Regions from separate parts of the Paracoccus cavernae genome, predicted to be linked through region 4. Evidence: riboswitches for the same ligand, from Rfam matches in the RefSeq annotation. Region 4 holds a riboswitch; each other region holds the start of a gene.
What was found. A riboswitch is a leader RNA that binds a small molecule or an ion and turns the genes downstream of it on or off. The one in region 4 is predicted to bind cobalamin.
Positions count from the first base shown of each region.

Region 1: it holds a riboswitch for cobalamin, as region 4 does, so the genes downstream of both, ACFFUC_RS04620 (DUF1636 domain-containing protein) here and ACFFUC_RS09175 (TonB-dependent receptor plug domain-containing protein) in region 4, are expected to answer to the same signal.
Region 2: it holds a riboswitch for cobalamin, as region 4 does, so the genes downstream of both, ACFFUC_RS04645 (CbtB domain-containing protein) here and ACFFUC_RS09175 (TonB-dependent receptor plug domain-containing protein) in region 4, are expected to answer to the same signal.
Region 3: it holds a riboswitch for cobalamin, as region 4 does, so the genes downstream of both, bluB (5,6-dimethylbenzimidazole synthase) here and ACFFUC_RS09175 (TonB-dependent receptor plug domain-containing protein) in region 4, are expected to answer to the same signal.

Region 1 covers NZ_JBHMDZ010000002.1:201,104-206,693, reverse strand. Annotated here, with positions in the region: gene ACFFUC_RS04630 (cobyric acid synthase) at 1-365, opposite strand, end outside; gene cobO (cob(I)yrinic acid a,c-diamide adenosyltransferase) at 365-970, opposite strand; cobalamin riboswitch at 1,171-1,400, shown strand; gene ACFFUC_RS04620 (DUF1636 domain-containing protein) at 1,492-1,899, shown strand; gene cobW (cobalamin biosynthesis protein CobW) at 1,896-2,951, shown strand; gene cobN (cobaltochelatase subunit CobN) at 2,951-5,590, shown strand, end outside.
Region 2 covers NZ_JBHMDZ010000002.1:207,300-212,889, forward strand. Annotated here, with positions in the region: gene ACFFUC_RS04630 (cobyric acid synthase) at 1-505, shown strand, start outside; gene ACFFUC_RS04635 (hypothetical protein) at 502-1,047, opposite strand; gene ACFFUC_RS04640 (CbtA family protein) at 1,051-1,821, opposite strand; gene ACFFUC_RS04645 (CbtB domain-containing protein) at 1,828-2,013, opposite strand; cobalamin riboswitch at 2,044-2,218, opposite strand; gene ACFFUC_RS04650 (inorganic phosphate transporter) at 2,347-3,831, opposite strand; gene ACFFUC_RS04655 (DVUA0089 family protein) at 4,327-5,590, shown strand, end outside.
Region 3 covers NZ_JBHMDZ010000001.1:345,380-350,969, forward strand. Annotated here, with positions in the region: gene ACFFUC_RS01740 (glycosyltransferase family 2 protein) at 1-179, shown strand, start outside; gene ACFFUC_RS01745 (NAD-dependent epimerase/dehydratase family protein) at 176-1,279, shown strand; cobalamin riboswitch at 1,316-1,495, shown strand; gene bluB (5,6-dimethylbenzimidazole synthase) at 1,543-2,304, shown strand; gene ACFFUC_RS01755 (pyridoxal-phosphate-dependent aminotransferase family protein) at 2,451-3,623, shown strand; gene ACFFUC_RS01760 (heme ABC transporter ATP-binding protein) at 3,705-4,478, opposite strand; gene ACFFUC_RS01765 (FecCD family ABC transporter permease) at 4,475-5,548, opposite strand; gene ACFFUC_RS01770 (heme/hemin ABC transporter substrate-binding protein) at 5,548-5,590, opposite strand, start outside.
Region 4 covers NZ_JBHMDZ010000010.1:37,492-43,081, reverse strand. Annotated here, with positions in the region: gene ACFFUC_RS09185 (hypothetical protein) at 80-1,051, shown strand; gene acs (acetate--CoA ligase) at 1,307-3,262, shown strand; cobalamin riboswitch at 3,385-3,565, shown strand; gene ACFFUC_RS09175 (TonB-dependent receptor plug domain-containing protein) at 3,699-5,590, shown strand, end outside.

The DNA of each region.
Region 1 (5,590 bases), on a different contig from region 4:
TCGAGGCGGCGAAAGCTTTCGAGCACCGCCGCCATCAGATCGGCCTTCATCCCCCAGTAATCGCGCGCGCGAAAAGCACCGAGCCGCTTGCCCTGCACGATCACCTGCGCGCCCATCTCGCTTTCCGGCTTCAAAAGGACGGGGTTCATGTCGCTGTGGGGCGCAAGCCCCGCCGCGCGCGCCTGCAGCGCCTGCGCCCGCCCGATCTCGCCGCCATCGGCGGTCACGGCGGCATTGTTCGACATGTTTTGCGGCTTGAACGGCGCGACCGAAAGCCCGCGGCGGCGCAAGGCGCGGCAGATCCCCGCGACGATCAGCGACTTCCCGACATTCGAGCCGGTGCCTTGGATCATCAGCGCGGGCATCAGAATTCGATCCCCGCCTGCCCCTTGATCCCCGCCCGCCACGGATGTTTCACCAGCGCCATTTCGGTCACGAGATCGGCCAGTTCGACCAGCTCGGGCTTGGCATTGCGGCCGGTCAGCACGACATGCGTCATCGCAGGCTTTTCGTCGCGCAGGAAGGCGCAGACCTCGGCCGGATCAAGGTAGTCGTTGCGCAAGGCGATATTGATCTCGTCGAGTAGCACAAACCGGATCGCCGGATCGCGGATCAGGGATTTGGCTTTCTCCCAACCCGCCTGCGCCGCAGCAATGTCGCGGGCGCGGTCCTGAACCTCCCAAGTGAAGCCTTCGCCCATCGTGTGGAACTGGCACAGATGCGGGAAATGGGTGGTCAGCAGGCGGCGCTCGCCGGTCTCGCGGCTGCCTTTGATGAATTGGACGACGGCGCAGGGCATCTCGTGGGCGATGGCGCGCATGACCATGCCGAAAGCCGAGGATGACTTGCCTTTGCCCGCGCCGGTATGAACGATGATCAGGCCCTTCTCGCCTTGACGCTCCTCGTTGACGCGATCCTTTGCAGCTTTGATTTTTTGCATTTTTTCCGCATGTTGCGCGTCATTCATCATGTCGAGTATCAACCTTTTCCGGACGGGTTTGCCGCAACGTTCCGGCCTTGGCCGGAGAGGGATTCGCCTTTCTGCCTAGTCCGGCACGCGCCCCTCTGGCAAGCCCGCAGCGCTGGTCCGGCGGGGGCGGAATGCGGGCCCGACACCACCGGCACCAATCGGCAACCCGAACGCGGCTTGACTTGGCGCGCGGCTTGGCGGCATCAAGGGCGGGCAATGGTTCCTGTGGCGACACAGGCTAAGAGGGAATGCACCAAGCCCGACAGCGCCGCGTCAAACGCGCGTCCGAAGGCCCGAGTGCAGCCGCCCCCGCGACCGTGACCGGAGAGCTTCTCCACCGCCACTGGGCCTGTCCCGGGAAGGCAGGAGAAGCGCGGGCCCCGTGCCCAGATCCGCAAGCCGGGAGACCTGCCTTTGCGAGATAACCAATGATGCGGACGGGGTGTGCCGCGGATGGATGGCATCGGACCACCCGCCCTTGCCCCCTCCGCCCGCCCTTTCGCAAAACCGAAGGGGCGCTTGTGGAAACCACGCTGTACATCTGCCAGACCTGCCGCATGGGCCAGCCCGTGCCCGAGGACGGCATCGTGCCCGGCGCGCGCCTTTTGGCGGCGGTCGCGGCAGGAGACCTGCCCGAAGGCATCCGCATCGTCCCCGCCTCCTGCCTTCAGGCCTGCGCCGAGGGCTGCGCCGTCGCGCTGAGCCGCCCCGGCGCATGGAGCTATGTTCAGGGCGGCCTTGCCCCCGACGACGCCGGCGAGGTCGCCACCATGGCGCGCCAATACCGCGACAGCGAAGACGGGATCGTGCCGTGGCGCGAACGCTCGGCACTCTTTCGCAAGAATACCGTCGCGCGCATCCCGCCGCTTCCCGCCCCCTCCCTTATTGCAACCCCGCTTGCGCCCAGCCCCGCAAAGGATCCGGCATGACTTTTCCGACGACCGCCCCGCTTTCCGGCACTGTTGCCGAAACCCGCACCCGAACTCTCGCCAAAACCCCCGTTACCGTGATCACGGGCTTTCTCGGCGCGGGGAAAACCACGCTGATCCGCCATCTGATCGGCAATGCCGGCGGCAAAAGGCTGGCGGTTCTGGTCAACGAATTCGGCACAGCCGGCGTCGACGGCGAGATCCTGAAATCCTGCGCCAGCAGCGATTGCCCCGAAAACAACATCCTCGAACTGGCGAACGGCTGCATCTGCTGCACGGTTGCCGACGACTTCCTGCCCGCGATGGAGCAACTTCTGGCCCTGCCCGAGCCGCCCGACCACATCCTGATCGAGACCTCGGGCCTGGCTCTGCCCAAGCCTCTCCTCAAGGCCTTCGACTGGCCTGCGATCCGCTCGCGCATTACCGTCGACGGGGTGATCGCTTTGGCCGACAGCGAGGCCTTGGCCGCAGGCGCCTTTGACGAGGGCGAGACCGAAGGCTCCGGTCACGACAGCCCGCTGGCCGAGGTTTTCGAGGATCAGGTCAACTGCGCCGATATCGTGCTTTTGACCAAAGCCGATCTCGCAAGCGAGGCGGTCAAAGCCGCAGCCCGCACCCGCCTTGCCGCGATCGCCCAGCGCAGCCTGCCGGTGATCGAGATCAGCGAAGGTGTGATCGATCCGCGCGTGATCCTCGGGCTCGAGGCCAAGGCCGAGGACGATCTGGCCGCGCGCCCCTCGCATCACGACGGGGCCGACGATCACGAACACGAGGATTTCGAAAGCATCGTGGTCGATCTCCCCGAGATCACCGATCCCGCCGATCTGGCCGCCCGCATCGAGCGCCTTGCCCGCGAGCAGCATATCCTGCGTGTCAAAGGTCATGTCGCGGTTGCGGGCAAGCCGATGCGGCTTTTGGTGCAGGCCGTCGGAGCGCGGGTGCGCCACCAATACGACCAGCCGTGGCGGGGTCCGCGCCATTCGCAGCTCGTGGTGATCGCCGAGCATCACGACATCGACCCCGCCGCCATCCGCAAGGTGCTTGTCGGCTGATGCATGTCGTCTTTCGCGAAAAGGGCGGGCTTGAAGAAAGCGCCACGCCGCAAGATCTCGGGCAAAGCCCCGCGGATCTTGCCGTGTTGTCCTTTTCCGACAGCGATCTTGGGGCCTTTGCCCAGGCTTGGCACGACGGGCGGGAGCATCTGCCCCCGCTTCGCCTCGCGCCGCTGGCACGGCTGACGCATCCGGTCTCGGTCGATCAGTATATCGAGGCCACGCTTTCGGGCGCACGCGCCATTCTGGTGCGGCTTCTGGGCGGGCAGAGCTATTGGCCCCACGGAGTCATGGCCCTGCAGGATCTCGCCCGCCGTCGCGGCATCCGGCTAGTGCTTTTGCGCGGCGACGGGGGCGTGGATGCGGGGCTGATGGGCCTGTCGAATGTCGATGCCGCCCTGTGGCACCGGCTGAACCGGCTTTGCGCGATCGGCGGGGTCGAGGCGGCAGCCGCCGCGCTGCGGCTTTTGGCGGGTGGAGAGTTCGCGGCCGAGACCGATCCCCTCGCCCAGCCTTTGCCCGAACCCTTGCCCGAAGCGGGCTGGCTGGACCCGCAAAGCTCCGCCACGAAGAGGGCGCAAGGCTGGATCGCCATTCCCTTCTACCGCGCGTGGCTCCTTGCGGGCGACATCGCCCCGATCCATGCGCTGATCGCGGCTTTCGCGGCCAAAGGCGTCACGGCGCAGGGGATCTTCCTGCCCTCGCTGAAATCGGCAGAAGCGCAGCGCTTCCTGCATGCGGCTTTTGCCGAAAATCCGCCGCTTGCCGTGGTCAATACCACCGCCTTCTCGAGCGGCGATCCCGATTGTGCCCTCCGCTCCGGCCCGCCGGTTTTCCAGGCGGTACTGTCGACCGCCGAGGCGCGTCTTTGGGCCGAGAGCAGCCGCGGCCTGTCGCCGGCCGATATGGCGATGCATGTCGTTCTGCCCGAGGTCGACGGCCGCGTTCCCGCGCAGATCATCTCGGTCAAAGAGGCAGGACGCCATGACCCCGATCTGCAAATCGCGCTCCCCCGCCACCACCCGCTGCCCGACCGGATCGCGGCGTTGGCCGCGCGGGTGCTGGGCTGGTGCGCATTGCAACCCGAGCCCGCACCTGCGCCTGCGCCCGCACTGGCTTTGGTGCTTTCGACCTATCCGGGCAAGCCGTGGCTGGATGCCCATGCGGTCGGCCTCGATGCCACGCTTTCGGCGGAGGCGATCTTGCGTGGTTTGGGCGAAGAGCCCGAGGCACTCGCACCCCTTTTGCGCAACCGCACCCTGCACTGGCCGCTCGCCGACTACCGCAAAGCCTTGGCCCGACTACCCAAAGAGCTGCGCAAATCGCTCCGCGACCATTGGGGCACGCCCGAGGAGGACCCACAGATCCACGGCGGCGCGGTCCATTTCCACGCCGTGGCGCAGGGTTCGCATCTCGTCGCGCTCCAGCCCGAGCGCGGCCGGATCGCGGATCGCGAGAGCGGCTATCACGACCTCTCCGCCCCGCCCCGCCATGCCTATGTCGCCTTCTATCTTTGGCTTGCGACCCGCGTGAAAGCGATCCTCCATCTCGGGGCGCATGGCACGCTCGAATGGCTGCCGGGCAAGGCCGTCGCGCAGTCTCGGACTTGCTGGCCCGAGGCGCTGACCGGCGCGCTGCCGGTGATCTATCCCTTCATCGTCAACGATCCGGGCGAAGCCGCACAGGCGCGCCGCCGGCTGGGCGCGCTGACGCTCGGCCATATGCCCCCGCCGCTCAAACCCGCGCAGCTGCCGGAGAAATTCGTCAGCCTCGAGCAGATGCTCGACCGCTATGCCTTGGCCGACGGCATCGATCCCGCGCGCCGCGACCGCTTGGCCGACATGATCCGCGACGAGGCCGAGGCCTTAGGCCTTTTCGCCGAACTCGGGCTTGATCCTGCGGCAGCGCCCGAAGCGCTCGGCTCGCTCGACCGTTTCGTCTGCGAGCTCAAGGAAAGCCGCTATACCGACGGGCTCCATATCTGGGGCGCGGCCGAGGGCGAGGTCGAGGGGCTTGCCCGCGCTTTGGCGGGCCGCCATGTCGCGCCCGGCCCGTCGGGCAGCCCGTGGCGCGGCGCGCGCGATGTCGCCCCCACGGGCCGCAACCTTTACGCGGTCGATCCCCGCGCCCTGCCCTCGCCCGAGGCCGAGGCCAAGGGACGCGCCATGGCCGAGGAGTTCATCCGCAGCTATCTGCAAGATCACGGCGACTGGCCGCAATCGGTGATGATCGATCTCTGGGGTTCGGCCACGATGCGCACAGGCGGCGAGGATTTCGCGATGGCGCTGGCGCTGGCGGGGCTTTCGGTGTTGCGCGATGCGGGCACGGGTCGGGTGACAGGGCTGGAGGTCGTGCCGCTCTCGTTGCTGGGGCGTCCGCGGATCGGCTGCATCCTCAAGATATCAGGTCTGTTTCGCGACAGTTTTCCGGTGCTGATCCAGCTTTTCACGCTCGGGGCCAGAATGTTGGCCGCCCGCGTGGAAAACGGGATCGAGACGCCTGCCGACAATCCTTACGGCACGAGCACCGCGCGGGTCTTCGGCCCGAGGGACGGGGTCTACGGCACGGGGATCGCGCTTGACGAAAGCCCCGAACGCATCGGCGCGGCATGGCTCGAAAACGGGGCTTTCCGCCATGAC
Region 2 (5,590 bases), on a different contig from region 4:
CCGGCGCGGCGGCCGCATTCTGGGGGTCTGCGGTGGCTACCAGATGCTCGGGACGATGATCCATGATCCCGAAGGGCTCGAAGGGGAAGCGGGCAGCAGCGCGGGGCTGGGACTTTTGTCGGTCGAAACGGTGCTGCAATCGGGCAAGGTTCTGCGCGAGGTCAGGGCGCACCACGAGGCGAGCGGTGCCGCGATGCGGGGCTACGAGATCCATCTGGGCGAGACCACTGGCCCCGATCGCGCGCGGCCCTTTGCGCGGATCGGGCAAACTCAAGGGTCTTCGCCGGAAGGCGCGGTTTCCCGCGATGGCCGTGTCGAGGGCAGCTATCTTCACGGGTTGTTTGCCGATGACGGTTTCCGCGCGGCCTATCTCGGCGGCTTCGGTGCGGTCTCGGATCTGGCCTATGACGCCAAAATCGACGCGGTTCTTGATGCTTTGGCCGACCATCTCGAGAGCCATCTCGCTCTGGACCGCATGCTCGCGCTGGCGGGAGTGGAACCTTAACCGCACCCCAGATGCAGGGCGAGCGGCCGGTCATGGAGCGGGGCAAAGCACGCGACCGTTCGGGCGTGATCGGCCGCGAGCTGGCGCAACAGGCAGCGCAGCATCAGACGCGGCGCCTTGCGGAACTCGGCTCTCTCGGGTGCGGCGCCGCTCAGGATCAGGTCCCGCAACTCGTGCTGTTGCGCGCGATAGGCATGGCCGAAATGCTCGGCAAAAGGATGGGGGCCGAGGCTCGCGCGTTTCGCGGCGGCAATGCCCGCAAGCGCGAAACCTTCCGGCAGTTGCAGATGGCGCGGGAGGAGCTCGGGGCCGGTCGCGCCGCATTTGAGCAGGATCAGGCCGAAATTGCACGATGCGGGCAGGCTTGAAATCGTCTCGTAGGCCTGAACGCGGTAATCGCGGTCAACCGGAAAGGGCGGGGTTTGCAGCGTGAGGGCCGACAGCGCGGGGCCGGTCGCGAAGCTCCAGCCGCATTGCGCCAAACGATCGGCCAGCGCCCCTGTCAGAGGCGCCGGCCTGAGTTGCGAGAGGCTTTCCGCCACGGCTCAGGCGGTGCGTTTGGGCAGGACCAGCGTGAAAAGGACCAGCCCGAGAACGACCCAGCCCACGAGGCCCACGCCCAAGGCGCGGCTCGCGAATTCCGAGGCGAGTTCCGGCGGAGCGGGACCTTCGAACACATGGACCGCCGGTGCGCCGATCACATGGGGGGCCGCGATCAGGGCGATGGCCGGAGCCCATGCCCGCCAGCTTGTGCCGAAAGCGATGAGCCAGAGCCCGAGGCCGGAGGCGAGCACGGTCGCACCCCACCAGAGCTGGCGTTGGCCGAGATCGGCGGCGGACATGCCCGGCAGCTCGGGTGCAAGTCCCAAGGCGGGGAGGAATTGCACCGCGAGAAAGCCCGCAAGGCCCCAAAGCATCCCGTCGCGCGGCCGCAGGTTTTGGCCGCGACCCAATGCGATCAGCAGAACGGCAAGGCCGAGCAGCCCATATCCCGCATAGATCAGGATCGAGAACAAGACCGTCAGCGCGTCGCGCTTGAGGTCAATGCCGCCGGACACCCCTTCATCAGCCGCGGGGGCTGCTGTCGGCGCGGTTTGGTCCGCAGCGTGGTCGGCCGCATGGTCATGGGGCTGCGCCCCGTCCTCTGCCTCGCCGTGGTGGTGGGGCGCGGCGCTTGCGAAATGGACGCGCTCGCCACCCTCGTAAAGCTCGGCGTGCAAAAGCACCGGCTGGACAAGCCACAGCTGCAACAGGGCGGCAATCAGCCCTGCAGCAGCGCCAGCGATCAAGGCGCTGGACAAAGATTTCAGATCCATGTGCGGTTAGTGGCAGGGATAGCCGGCCGCATGGCGCAGGTCATGGGCCGCATCATGCAAGGTTTCGGATTGGGCAATGCCCGAGAGGAAAACGAGGCCCAAACCAAGGACCGTGGCCAGAATGATCGTGGCCCGCGGGCTCGATTGTTCGGCGGAAGTTACGGCATTTGCCGTTGCGATCATACGCGACATGTCAGCTCCTTTCCGTCACACCCGACGGAGGTTGATTGATCGTCAGAGATCGGTCTCCTGACTCGCGGATCATCATGCTCGCGGCCTTCCCAGTGCGTGGCACCAGTGGCTTTCTCGCTGCATTCTCCGCTCACAGTCGCGGGGGCGGTCGGGTTCGAAACCCAGTTCCCATGTTGCAAGCAACATCTCTGACCAAGCGACTATGTGGCGGTCGCTGTCCGGTTGCAAGCCTTATGCCGTCGAAGGCGGGCATTTGCTCTGGTGCTCTCGGGAGGCACAAATGAAAACTCCGGCCGCAGCGGGCCGGAGCAAGATCTTGCGCGGTGGGCGTTCTCAGCCCGAGATCGCGTTCAGCCCGAGGAAGATGATCGCCGACAGCACCGCGGCGGCGGGCAGGGTCACGACCCAGGCGGTCGCGATCGTCGTGACATGGGTGCGGCGCACCAGTTTGCGGCGGCGGCGCTCTTCGGGGCCGAGCTGGTCTTCGACCGGCATGGCGACGCGGGCCTTGCGCAGGCGGCGCTCGGCATCCCATTCGCGGAAGAAACCCACGCCGAAAATCGCGCCGACCGCGATATGGGTCGAGCTGACCGGCAGGCCCATGCCGCTTGCCACGATCACCGTCAGCGCCGCCGAAAGCGCGACGCAGAAGGCGCGCATCGGGTTGAGCTTGGTGATCTGGCTTCCGACCATGCGGATCAGTTTCGGACCGAAGAGGAACAGTCCGAACGAGATCCCGAAGGCCCCGATGAGCATGACCCACAGCGGGATGCTGACGTTTTCCGTGACCGCACCCGATTGGGCCGCCTCGACGATGGCGGCCAACGGGCCGACGGCATTGGCGACATCGTTCGCACCATGAGCAAAGCTCAGCATCGCGGCCGAGACGACGAGCGGGATGCCGAAAAGCGGCTTGAGCGATTTGTTGCGGTTCTCCGCGCCTTCGGACTGGCGACGGATCACGGGGATCATGATCAGCCAGGTCGCGATGCCGATGCCGAGGCCGATCAGCAGGCTGCCCGTCAGCGTGACCTCGATCAGCTGGCGCAGGCCCTTGAGAGCGAGATAGCTCGAGAAGGTGCCCGCCATGATCCCGACCAGAACCGGCACCCACAGGCGCGCGGCGGCGATCTTGTCGTCGCGGTAGACGATCTGGGATTTGATGAACCACAGGAAGGCGGCCGCAATCGCGCCGCCAAGCAGGGGCGAGATCACCCAGCTTGCCGCGATGGTGGTGACATTGCCCCAGTTCACCGCGCCGAAACCGGCAGCCGCGATGCCTGCGCCCATGACGCCGCCCACCACCGAATGCGTGGTCGAGACCGGCGCGCCGATCCAGGTCGCAAGGTTCACCCAAAGCGCCGAAGACAGCAGCGCCGCCATCATTGCCCAGATGAAGGTCGCCTGCGTGCCGATGCTTTCGGGCGCGACGATGCCGCGCGAGATCGTGGTGACGACATCGCCGCCCGCAATCAGCGCACCCGCGCTTTCAAAGACCGCCGCGATGATGATCGCGCCGCCCATGGTCAGCGCATTGGCCCCGACTGCCGGACCCATATTGTTGGCCACGTCGTTGGCGCCGATATTGAGCGCCATATAGGCCCCGAAGATCGCCGCGACGACGACGATCATCACATTGTTGGAATGCCCCAGAAGGACCGCTGCGACCAATCCGGCCAGCAGGATGAAGACAAAGGCGATCCCCGGCGCGACGAGCGGGCGGGAGATATAGCCGGTCGCCACTTCCAGGTTCGAGAACCGGCCCAGATCGCGGTCGAGCGTCTCGAGGTGACGGGCTTCTAAATCGTTTTGGGCCATGGCCTACTCGTTGTTTGGTCGCAGGTCCGTAAGCCGAGATCAGCCACAGTTCAACCTTCCCTTTGGAAACGGCGCAACGTCAGGGCGAGTTTGCGCGCTTTCGGCACCGGAGAGGGGCGGGAAGTTTCGCGGCGGGAACGGCCGGAAAAAAGGCGGGCGGCTGCGGTTGTTTTGGGGAAAGACGTTCTGCGGGAAAACGGAATGCTCTGGTGACCGCGGCAATCTAGCGCAGAATGCTGCGGTCGAGAACATGATCCTTTGCAGTTCCGCCTCGCGCGGTCTGGGCCGCGGTCTGGGCGCGGTCTGCCTGCAGCCTGTCGTCCCCTTTAGTGGCCGCAATCGCGGCTTGCATTGTAGAGCGCGGGCCTGTCTCTTTCGCCTAAGCCGGCCCCGCGCCGGAACGACTGCCCTCCGCCGGCGTTGTTTGGCGTTGCAGGAGGGTTAACCTTTGTGAAAAAGACCACGCAACAGTTTAATCAGGAACGGGATTTTGTGATGACAATCCGCCATCAGCTTCTTGCCACTCTGTCGGTCGCGGCGCTTGCGATCTCTGCCGGTACCGGCTGGAGCCAATCCGAAAACGCCGCGCGCGCCGCTCTGGAGGCCGCCCAGGCTGCAGCGGATGCCGCTGCGGAAGCTGCCGATGCCGCGACCGACGATGCCGTGGCGGCCGTCGAGGTGGCGGTTGCCGCGAGCGGTCAGGCACAATGCGGCCCCTCCATTGCGGGCCCGTGGCTGGGCGCTTCGGCAGAGGAATCGGATATTTCCTCGGTCGACGAGCCGCTTCAGGCGCGCTTTCTCGACGAAGAGAACAATATCTTCGGCTTCCGCGTGACGGACGGGAATCAGAGGATCCGCATCGAGGCGCGTTCCAATGCCGACGGCGACCCCTCGGTCACGTTGCTCGACAGCGAGGGCAACGAGATCGGCAGCAATGACGATATGGAAAATTCGCTCAATTCGCTGCTCGAGATCAATGTCGCGCAGGGCGATTACTGTCTGCGCATGGGCGAGCTGCGCGATACGGTCGATGTGACCGTGCAAGTCGGCCGCGACGGCCAGCAGCCCTTGATGGAAAGCACTGCGCTGACCTGTTCCCCCGACACCGAGGCCGAGGCTTTCGCAGCCGAATCCCTCGAGCTGGCACTGGCCAAGGGCGAGATCACGTCGGCAGGCAGTGCCGAGCGCAACCGCTATCTGCGCTTCACGCTTGACAAGGCTTCGCCGGTCTCGCTGCGCGCGCTCGGCGACGGCAGTGTCGATCCGCAGATCGCGCTGTTCGACCAAAGCGGCCAGCGCATCGCGATCAACGACGATGCCGACGGTCGCAACTCGCGCCTCGACTTCTCGCCGGTTCTCGAAGCAGGGCGTTACTGCATCGGCGTCGGTGCGGTGAATGGCGGCGCGCAGGGCACGATCACGGTCTCGGCCAAGACGCTCGATCCGCAGGAATACATCCGTCGCGCCGCCGCGCGCGGCGAGCTGCCGCCGGTCGACGACAGCTATCCGGTCGCGCCGCTTGTGTTCAAGCGCACCCAGGGCGAGGTCATCCTTCAGGGCAGCTCGGCCAATTGGTTCGGTTTCGAACTCTCCGAGCCGACCTTGATCGGGATCCGCACGCTGGGTTCGCCCTCGGGCGTCGATACCAAGCTGGTGCTTTTTGATGCCTCGGGCCGCGTGGTGCAGGAAAACGACGATTCAGACGACGGCCGCAATGCGCGCATTCTGCCGGTTCTGCTGGCTCCGGGCAGCTACAAGC
Region 3 (5,590 bases), on a different contig from region 4:
GCGCGCGGGTGGGTGCGGTCGATCTTTTGGGCGTGGCATGGCTGATGCGCCGCCGCCGCTTGCCGGTCGTGCGCGATCTGCCGATGTCCGCGGGGCTAGACGCGCCGGCGCGCAGCACCGCCTCCAGCGGCCACAACCCCGCCTTCGGGCAATCCACAACCGTGGAGGCCGCGCTGTGAGAGTTCTGATCACCGGAGCGGCAGGTTTCATCGGCGCGACGCTCGCACGGCTTTTGCTGCGCGAGGGCTGCGAAGTGGTCGGGGTCGACGATCACAACGCCTATTACGACCCCGCCCTCAAGGCCGCGCGCGAGGCGCAGCTTCTGGCCAGCCCGAATTATCTCTCGATCCGCGCCAAGATCGAAACCCCCGGCCTGCTGCGCGACCTTTTCGCGGCCAACAAGCCCGATGTGGTCGTCCATCTCGCGGCTCAGGCCGGCGTGCGCCATTCGATCACCCATCCCGAGACCTATCTCGCCTCGAACCTGCAAGGCAGCTACGAGCTGCTTGAAGCGGCCCGCGCCCATCCCCCGCGCCATATGCTGATGGCATCAAGCAGCTCGGTCTATGGCGGCAATGCCCAAATGCCCTACCGCGAGACCGACAAGACCGATCTGCCCCTGTCCTTCTATGCCGCGACCAAGAAGTCCAACGAGATGATGGCGCATTCCTACGCCGGCCTCTTTGCGCTGCCGATCACGATGTTCCGCTTCTTCACGGTTTACGGCCCTTGGGGGCGGCCGGATATGGCGCCGCATCTCTTTACCTCGGCGCTGTTCGAGGGGCGCGCGATCAAGCTGTTCAACCACGGTCACATGATGCGCGATTTCACCTTCGTCGACGATCTGGTTGCCTCGATCCGCGCGCTGATGGATGCGGTCCCGCCTGCGCCGAATGCGGCCAGCCGCGGGCCTGCCGCGGAATTCGACAGCCTCTCGCCCTGCGCGCCCTGGCGCGTGGTCAATATCGGCAACGGCCAGCCCGTCCCGCTGATGGGCTTTGTGCGCGCGCTCGAGGCGGCCTCGGGGCGCGAGGCCCTGTTCGAGATGCTGCCGATGCAGCCCGGCGACGTCGAGGCGACATGGGCCGACACCACCTTGCTCGGGCATCTGACCGGCACGGTGAACCGCACCGATATCCGCGAGGGTGCGGCGCGTTATGTCGGCTGGTTTCGCGATTACTACGCTCAGGACAAGGCCATGACGCCAGTTTGGCAGCCGGCCCATCAGGCGGCCATCCGCAACCCGCCCTCGCGCGATTGGCAACGCCCCCTCTCCTGAGGCCGCGCAAGGGATTTACCCAAAGGCGCCGTTCGGGCTATGTTTCGCGGGTCTGGTGCCCGCGCGATCGGCCGGGAGAATCGGGAATGCGGCGAACATCCGCAACGTGCCCAACGCTGTAAGGTGGACGGGCGGCATGGTCACTGGCGCAAGCCGGGAAGGCGCCGCGACCGGATGAAACCAAGTCAGAAGACCGGCCAGACGGCATAGACTGCGCCATGCGGACGATGGCGCGCTCGCAGGTCTGTCAGACGAGGGACGTCATGCAACCAAACCGCCCCCCTTCGGGTCACAACACGGCGAATTCCGACCAAACGGCACATAGCCCGTCGGACCATCCCGAACCCGCGCGGCCCTTTTCGCAGGCCGAGCGCGCGGCGATCTACCGCGCCATCAACGAGCGGCGCGACGTGCGCAGCCAGTTTCTGCCCGACCCCATCGCCCCCGAGGTCCTGCGCCGCCTGCTCGAAGCCGCCCATGCCGCGCCCTCGGTCGGGCTGATGCAGCCGTGGAACTTCCTCATCATCGAAAGCACCGCCGTCCGCCAGCAGATCCGCGCCGCTTTCGAGACCGCCAATCACGAAGCCGAAGACATGTTCGACGGCCGGAAACGGCAGCTTTATTCCGAGCTGAAACTGCAAGGCATCACCGATGCGCCAGTCAATCTGTGCATCACCTGCGACCGCGATCGCGGCGGCAAGGTCGTTCTCGGGCGCACCCACAACCGCGACACCGATCTTTATTCGACGGTCTGCGCGGTCCAGAATCTGTGGCTGGCAGCGCGGGCCGAGGGGATCGGCGTCGGCTGGGTCAGCATCTTTCACGATGCCGATCTGCGCCGCATCCTGAACCTGCCTCACCATGTCGTGCCGGTGGCCTATCTCTGCCTCGGCCATGTCGCCGAGTTGTACGAGCAGCCCGAGTTGCAGGCGCGCGGCTGGGCCGAACGCCGCGTTCTGGACGATCTCATCCTGCACGAGCGTTGGCCCGACGAAGAGACCGCGCCGCAAAACCGCGAAAGCTGACCGCAGAGAGGGCCGGAGGGCTAGGCCGAGAACAAACCCGAAGGGGGCCGACCCGAAGGCGGGAATTGACCCTGCTTTCGGGCCGCCCTATCGATGGGCGGCGCAGAGATCACGCGCCTGTCTCCTTTCCGCTTCGGGACTCCCAGATGACCTTTGCCAACGGCCGAACCACGCTTGCCATTCCCGGCCCCTCGCCCCTGCCCGACCGCGTTTTGCGCGCGATGGCGCGGCCCTCGCCCGATATCTATTCGGGCGAATTGCCCGCGCTCAACCTCCGGCTCATGGCGGGGCTCAAGCGTTTGGCGGGCACGCGGGCGCATCTCGCCGCCTATATCGGCAACGGCCATGCCGGATGGGAGGCCGCGATTGCCAATCTCTTCCACCGCGGCGAACGAGCGCTGGTCCTGACCTCGGGCCATTTCGGCCACGGTTGGGCGCGCGCGGCGCAGGCGATGGGGGTCGAGGTCGAGATCATGGATTTCGCCGCCCGCGCCGCCGATCCCGCGCAACTGGCGGAAAGGCTGGCTGCCGACAAGGACCATCTCATCAAGGCCGTGCTGGTCTGCCATATCGACACGGCAACCTCGGTTCAGGCCGATCTGATGGCGCTGAAAGCCGCGATCGGGGATCATCCCGCGCTGTTTGCGGTGGATGCGATCGCCTCGCTCGGATGTGCAGAGCTCTGTATGGATGATTGGGGAATCGATGTGCTGGTCTCGGCCAGCCAGAAAGGGCTGATGTCTCCGCCCGGCGCGGCATTCGTGTGGTTCTCGGAACGCGCGAAAGCCATGGGTCCAAGCGATATGGCCACGCCTTACTGGAACTGGCACGCCCGCGCCGAAGCGACCGAGTTGTGGCAATTCTGGGACGGCACCGCGCCGGTCCAGATGATCTATGCCGCGAACGAGGCGCTGACGATGATCCTCGACGAGGAAAGCCTCCCCGCCGTCTGGGCGCGCCACGAGGGCCTCGCCCGCGCGGTCTGGGCCGCTTTCGAGGCATGGGGCAAGGACGGATCGGGGATCACTTTGACCGTGGCGGAACCGTCCGAGCGGGCGCGTTCGGTCACGGCGGCGACCCTGCCGCGCGCCGATGAGCTACGGGCATGGTGCGACCAGAAGGCGGGGCTGGTGCTGGGCCTCGGTCTGGGCGCGGAGGATGCCGCCAATGCGCTGCGCGTCGCCCATATGGGCCATGCCAACGCCCACCAGATCCTCGGCACGCTGGCCGTGATGGAGGCGGGCATGACCGCGCTTGCCATCCCGCATGGCGCGGGCGCGATCGAGGCCGCGGCGCGGGTCATCGCCGAACGCGCCTGAGCCCATTCGCCGATTAAGCAAATGCGGACGGGTCGCGCCTTGCGGTGCGACCCGTTGCGGTTTTCACGTGAAGCAAAGCCTTCAGGCGGCGGCGTGGGGCAGGATCCAGATCCCCTCGGCCGGCACGGTATTGACCGCCAGCGCGCAGCCGTAGGCCTCGGAAAGGCGCTGGTTGGTCAGCACTTCGGCGGGAGTGCCCTGAGCTACGACCAGCCCCGCTGTGACCAAAGCGATACGGTCGGCAAACATGGCGGTCAGGTTCAGGTCATGCATGACCGCGACCACCCCGCCGCCGCGTCTGGCGTAATCGGCGGCCAGCCGCATCACCGTAAGCTGATGCGCGATATCGAGGCTGCTGACCGGCTCGTCGAGAAACAGCCAGCGCGGCCCCTCTTCGCCCAGAGGCTGCCAGACCTGCACCAGAACGCGGGCAAGCTGGACGCGCTGCTGCTCTCCGCCCGAAAGCTGCTGGTAATAGCGACCGGCGAAACCGCCTAGATCGACCCGCTCCAGCGCGCGAAGGATCAGCGTATCCGCCTCGGGACCGCGCGCCTGCGAGCCCAGACGCACGACCTCGGCCACGGTGAAGGGAAAAGACAAAGCCGTCGCCTGCGGCAGAACGCCCCTGATCCGCGCGAGGGTTTCGGGCGGGGTCTTGGCGATCTTGTGGCCGTTCAGCGTGACCTCGCCGCGGCAGGGCAGCTCGCCGGTCAGCGCGCGCATCAAGGTGGTCTTGCCCGAGCCGTTCGGCCCGACGATGGCGGTGAACTGGCCCGCCTCGGCGCGGAAATCGGCACCGTGCAGGATTTCCTTGCGCCCGAGGCTGAGGTGGATGGTTTGGGCGATCAGGCTCATAGGTCGACAATCCCGCGGTTGTGCAGAAGGATCCACAAGAAGACCGGCCCGCCCAGAATCGCGGTGATGATCCCGATCGGCAGTTCGGCCGGCGCGATGATCGTGCGGCTGACGATATCGGCAAGGATCAGCATGGTCGCGCCCAGAAGGCCCGAGTTGATCAGCAGCCAGCGGTGATCCGGCCCCGTTGCAAGCCGCAGAAGATGCGGCACGACGATGCCCACGAAACCGATCCCGCCCGAGGCCGCAACCGCCGCCCCCGTCGAGGCGGCAACCGTCAGGATCGACAGGTTTTTGACCTTCTGGACGCGGATGCCGATATGGCCCGCGGCAGCCTCGCCCAAAGCCAGACCGTTGAGCCCGCGCGCCAGCAGCGGCGCAAAGGCCAAAGCCGCGCAGATCACCGGCGCGGCCGCCATGACCTTGAGCCAGTTCGACCCCGCCAGCGAGCCCAGACCCCAGAAGGTCAGATCGCGCAATTGGCTGTCGTCGGCGATATAAACGAGCACGCCCGAAATCGCGCCGGTCAGCGCGCCGAGCACGATCCCCGCCAGAAGCATGGTCGCAATCGAGGTCCGCCCGCTGCGCGTCGCGATCCGGTAAAGCACCATCATCGAGACCCAGCCGCCGACAAAGGCCGCGACCGGCACCAGATACCAGCCGAAAAACCCCGAGACCGCCGCAGGCAGCATCCCCGCCAGAACGATCGCCGAGATCGCCCCGAGCGAAGCTCCCGCGCTGACCCCCACCAGACCGGGATCGGCCAGCGGGTTGCGGAAAAGCCCCTGCATCACCGCGCCCGACACCGCGAGCGCAGCCCCGACCAGAATGCCCATGATCAGCCGCGGCAGGCGGATATCGAGGATGACGATCCGGTCCTGCAGGGCAATCTCTCGCCCAGCCAGAAGATCGCCGAGAAAGCGCGACAGCGATGTCCCCGCCGCGCCCCAGCCGAGCGAAAGGAGCGAAGAAGCGCAAAGCACCGCGACCAGCACGAAACAGACGAGCCGCGCGCGATGCGTGCGGTCGCCCTCGAGGCGCGTGATCGTCTCCGGACTGATGGCCACCATCAGTTCACCGCATAAAGCGCGTCATGCAGCTGGCGGGCGGCC
Region 4 (5,590 bases):
GTTTCAACAACGTTTCAACGCAGTTTGCACACTTGTGTAATTTTTAAATAAAGTATTGATAATTATTAATAATAATTAAATGATCGTAGCTGCCGTGGAGATGTTCCATCTGCGCGACTGCTATGTGACGCGGCCCAAGGATCGCGGGATCACCTCGATCGGGCGGGGCTGTCAGGACATGCTGGTCGACCGCTGCCAGTTTCTCTCGAACGAGATGTCCGAACTGGCGCAGAACCGCACCACGATCGCGATCAACGTCAATGCCAACGACACCAAGATCCGCCACAACCGCTTCGTGCGTTTCGGCCATTTCATGGTGGCCAACGGCGGCGGCCATATCATCGAGGGCAATCACTGGTTCCAAGGCGATTCCGCGCAGGCGGGCGTGCGCTTTGCCGGCCTCGTGCTGACGCAGACCAATGTTCAGGGCACGGTGAATGGCAACTACGTCGACAACAGCAGCATCGAATGGACCAACGAACATGCGGCAGTGCCGAATTTCGGAGGCAGCGAATATTCCTTTGGTGGGCTGACGATCACCGGCAATACTTTTCTGGCTTCGAATACGACGCTCGGCTTTTCATGGCTGACGGTGAAACCCTACGGCACCGGACACTTCGTCCACGGGCTCGCGGTGATGGGCAATGTCTTCAAATCCGACGTGAACAAGATCGACCGGATCGACAAGGTCGACACGACCTTTGCCGATCTCAATTACAGCCGGATGCGCAACCTGCAATTTCAAGGCAACATGTTCAACGGCGTGAACACCTATGTCGCCAATCCCGTCGATCTGACCCTGCAGCAAAACACCGCCTCGAACCGCTGGGTGATGGTTGCGGGGGCGGCGCTGCCCTTCAACGGCTGGGCCCAGAAAATCGAGTCGGTCATCGCCGAGACCGCGATCACCAATGCCTCGAATGCGCGGGTGACGGAAATGCCCTGGGTCCAGACGCAGATCGGAACCGACAAGCGCTCGATCGCGCTGAACTGGTCGACGGCGGTGAAGGGGACCGTCTCGGTCAGGGTCAGGGTCGATGTCGCAAACTAGGCGCTTTGGTCTAGGGTGCTGATCCGGGGGAGAAATGAGGGCTCCGGCGGCGAAATCCGTCGGGGCCGATTTCCTTGGAACCGCCGGCCGCTGCGCGCTTGGGCCTTCCTTCCCTTGCGGCACAGGACTTTAGTCCAAATCCGGTTTACCATCGCCTGCAATCCGGCTTACCTTGCGTGAAACCGTCCGTAGCGGCGCGTCGGACCCTGAGGAGGGGGAGCGTCGAGCGGAGGGGACAACGAGAGGAGTGCACCCATGTCAGTTGAAGCCGTTTCCCGACACCCCATTCCGTCCGGATTCGAGAATGCGATCGTGAAGCCCGAGGATTACGCGCGCCTCTATGCGGAATCGATGAATGATCCGGATGCGTTCTGGGGGCGCGAGGGCAAGCGGCTGGATTGGGTCACACCCTATACCAAGGTGAAGAATACCGATTTCACCATGGGCAAGGTCTCGATCAAATGGTTCGAGGACGGGGTTCTCAACGTCGCGGTCAACTGCATCGACCGCCATCTGCCGAGCCGCGCCAACCAGACCGCGATCATCTTCGAGCCCGATGATCCCTCGGCACCCGCACGCCACATCAGCTATGGCGAGCTCTCCGAAAGCGTGAACCGTTTCGCCAATGTGCTGCTGAGCCAGGGCGTGATGCGCGGCGACCGCGTGGTGATCTATCTGCCGATGATCCCCGAGGCGGCCTATGCCATGCTCGCTTGTGCGCGGATCGGCGCGGTCCATTCGGTGGTCTTCGCGGGCTTCTCGCCCGATGCCCTCGCCAACCGCATCAACGATTGCGGCGCGAAAGTCGTGATTACCTGCGACACCGCCCCGAGGGGCGGCCGCCGCACGCCCTTGAAGTCGAATGCCGATGCAGCGCTGCTGCATTGCTCGGACCGCGTGCGCTGCCTTGTCGTCAAACATACCGGCGACCAGACCACCTGGGTCCAGGGCCGCGATGTCGATGTGCTGGCCCAGATGAAAGAGGTCGCGCCCGATTGCCCGCCGCGGCCGATGAATGCCGAGGATCCGCTTTTCATCCTGTATACCTCGGGTTCGACCGGCAAGCCCAAGGGCGTCGTCCATAGCAGCGGCGGCTATCTGTGCTATGCGGCGATGACCCATCAGATGGTCTTCGACTACAAGGACGGCGACGTCTATTGGTGCACGGCCGATGTGGGCTGGGTCACCGGCCACAGCTATATCGTCTATGGCCCGCTTGCCAACGGCGGCACGACGCTGATGTTCGAGGGCGTGCCGAACTTCCCCGATCCGGGCCGGTTCTGGGCGGTTTGCGAAAAGCACAAGGTCAACCAGTTCTATACCGCCCCGACCGCGATCCGTTCGCTCATGGGGCAGGGGCCGGAATGGGTCGACAAATACGACCTCACCAGCCTGCGTGTGCTGGGCACGGTCGGCGAGCCGATCAACCCCGAGGCATGGGTCTGGTACGACAAGCACGTCGGCAAAGGCCGCTGCCCGATCGTCGACACCTTCTGGCAGACCGAGACCGGCGGCCATATGATCACCTCGCTTCCGGGCGCGATCGACACCAAGCCCGGTTCGGCGACGCTGCCCTTCTTCGGGGTGAAGCCGGTCGTTCTCGATGCCGCGACTGCTGCCGTACAAGAAGGTAACGGGGTCGAGGGCGTCCTGTGCTTCTCGGACAGCTGGCCCGGCCAGATGCGCACGATCTGGGGCGATCACGAACGCTTCATGGAGACCTATTTCCAGCAATATCCCGGCACCTATTTCACCGGCGACGGCTGCCGCCGCGACGAGGACGGCTATTACTGGATCACCGGCCGCGTCGACGACGTGATCAACGTCTCGGGCCACCGCATGGGCACGGCCGAAGTCGAATCCGCGCTGGTCGCCCATGTGAAGGTCGCCGAGGCCGCTGTGGTCGGCTACCCCCATAGCCTCAAGGGGCAGGGGATCTATGCCTATGTCACGCTGATGAACGGGATCGAGCCCTCGGACGATCTGCGCAAAGAGCTTGAAACATGGGTGCGCACCGAGATCGGTCCGATCGCCAAGCCCGATCTCATCCAGTGGGCACCGGGCCTGCCGAAAACCCGCTCGGGCAAAATCATGCGCCGCATCCTGCGCAAGATCGCCGAGAACGATTTCGGTGCTTTGGGCGATATCTCGACTTTGGCCGATCCTTCGGTGGTCGAGGATCTGATCGAGAACCGCCAGAACCACGGCTGAGGCTTTTTCCAAAGCCTGAATGCATAGAAACCCGCCGCATCCATGCGGCGGGTTTTCTTTTGGCGACCGCTGCCGCGCGCACATCTGACAGGCTGCGGCCTTGACCGGCGGCGGGCAGCGCGGCTAATTGGTGCGGCTACGGTTCCGGAACATCCGGATGAAAAGGGAATGCGGTGAGATCCCGCAACTGCCCCCGCAACTGTAAGCGGCGAGCGACGGCCGACACGCCACTGGGCAACCGGGAAGGCAGGTCTGATGCTTTGACCCGCGAGTCAGGAGACCTGCCGGCGCGATCACCCATTCGGGGTCCGGGGCGGACCTGCGAAGCGGATTGACCGCAGCGGTGACCAACCTCACCCGTCTGCGGCGGTTTTCCGTCCGAAGACATCTTTTCATCCCTTCCGGAGAACGCTCCGGATGACGCAAGGATTCCGCCGTGAAAACCAGATCACGCCATCCCCGCAACCTGACCGGCCTGGCCGCTTTGGCCGCGCTTTCGACCGCTTTTCCGCTGGCTGGCGTCGCGCAGGACGCCGCCTCGCCGGTGCTGCTCGATACCGTGACCATCGACGGCGGCCTCTCGCCCATCGCCACGGATGCTTACGGGCGCGCCTATAGCATCGTCGAAGGCGAAGAGATGCGCAGCCGCGCCACGCCTTCGTTGCGCGCGGCGCTGACCGGACTTCCGGGGGTGTCGGTCAGCGAAACCGGCCTCAGCTTCGGCTCGATCCGGATGCGCGGCGCTCCGGCGAACCACACGCTCGTGCTGGTCGACGGCGTCGAGGCGCGCGGCGGCGGCGAGGCCTTCATCCTCTCGGGCATGGGCATCGGCGAGGTCGAGCGGCTCGAGATCCTGCGCGGCCCGCAATCGGTCTTCTTCGGCTCGCGCGCCTCTGCCGGTGTCGTCAACATCATCACGCGGCGCAGCACCGAACCGGGGACGGGCGGAGAGATCCGCGCCATGGTCGGCGACGGCTATGACGCCTCGGCCTTTGCCTATGCGCGCGGTGCGCAGGGCGGGGTCAGCCTGTCTTACGGCGCGCGCGACGATCACGGCTATGACGCCTCGGGCAAGGGCGGCGAAAAGGACGGCTCGCGCCGCCGCAGCCTGACGCTTTCGGGCGATTGGCAAGCGACCGAGACGCTGCGGTTCGGGCTGACCCAGTCCCAGGCGCGCGAGACCTACGGCTACGACAATTCCGACTACCTCGCGACCGGCGAGGCCGATTACATGCAGGATATCCGTGACCTCAACAGCAAGCGCGACGAACGGATCGGGCAGGTTTTCGCGGAATTCGATACGCTCGACGGCCGCCTGACCCATCGGCTGAGCTACGAGCGCAGCCGTTACGCGCAGGATTTCCCCGGTGATTTTCCCGTTCAGATGCTCGGCGTGACGCGGGCGCTGAAATACCGCGCGAGCCTTTCGCTCGACGGGGTGGAGGTCGAGGCGGCCAATCATCTGCTCAACATCATGGCCGAGCAGATCCGCTGGAGCGAGAGCGCGACCGGCATTGCCGCGCAGGAGAAAAGCACCGATTCCGTCGCGCTGGAATATCGCGGCTTTTACGGCAACGGGCTGGACGTGCAGGCGGGCATCCGGCGCGACAACAACAAGGGTTTTCGCGATTTCACCAGCTGGAACCTCGGCCTCTCCAAGGATTTCGGCAATGGCCTGCGGCTCCATGCCTCGGCGGGGGCCGGCATGACCAACCCGACCTTTACCGAGCTCTTCGGCTATCCGGGCTGGAGCGTCGGCAACCCCGATCTGTCGCCCGAGGTGAACCGCAGCATCGATATCGGCCTTGCCGCCGAAACCGCCGACGGGCGCGGGCAGGTTGATGTCACGCTCTTTCGCGAGAAGCTGACCGATATGATTTCGTCGGGAAGCTGCGCCACCGGCTTTTGCTCGGTCAATGTGGCCGGAGATACCGTCCGGCGCGGCGTCGAGATAGCCGGCAGCTACGCGTTGCGCGACAATTTCAGTCTGCGCGGTAGCTATAGCTATATCGATGTCGACCAGTCCGATGGTGCGCGCGCGGTCTATATCCCGCGTCACGAGGCGGTTCTCGGCGCAAGCTACCAGCACGGTCAAGGCACGGTCGGGGCGGATCTGCGCCATGTCGCGGGCGTCTATGCGCCGCAGGGCTGGGTTGGCGGAACCACGGCAGAGCTGCCCGATTTCACCACGCTCGACCTCTATGGCGATTATGCGCTCAACGATCGCGTCAAGTTGGTGGCGCGGGTCGAGAACGTCTTCGATACCGAAACCAAAGAGGCTTGGGGCTACGGCTGGCGCGGACGCAGCGCGCAGATCGGCTTTTCGAC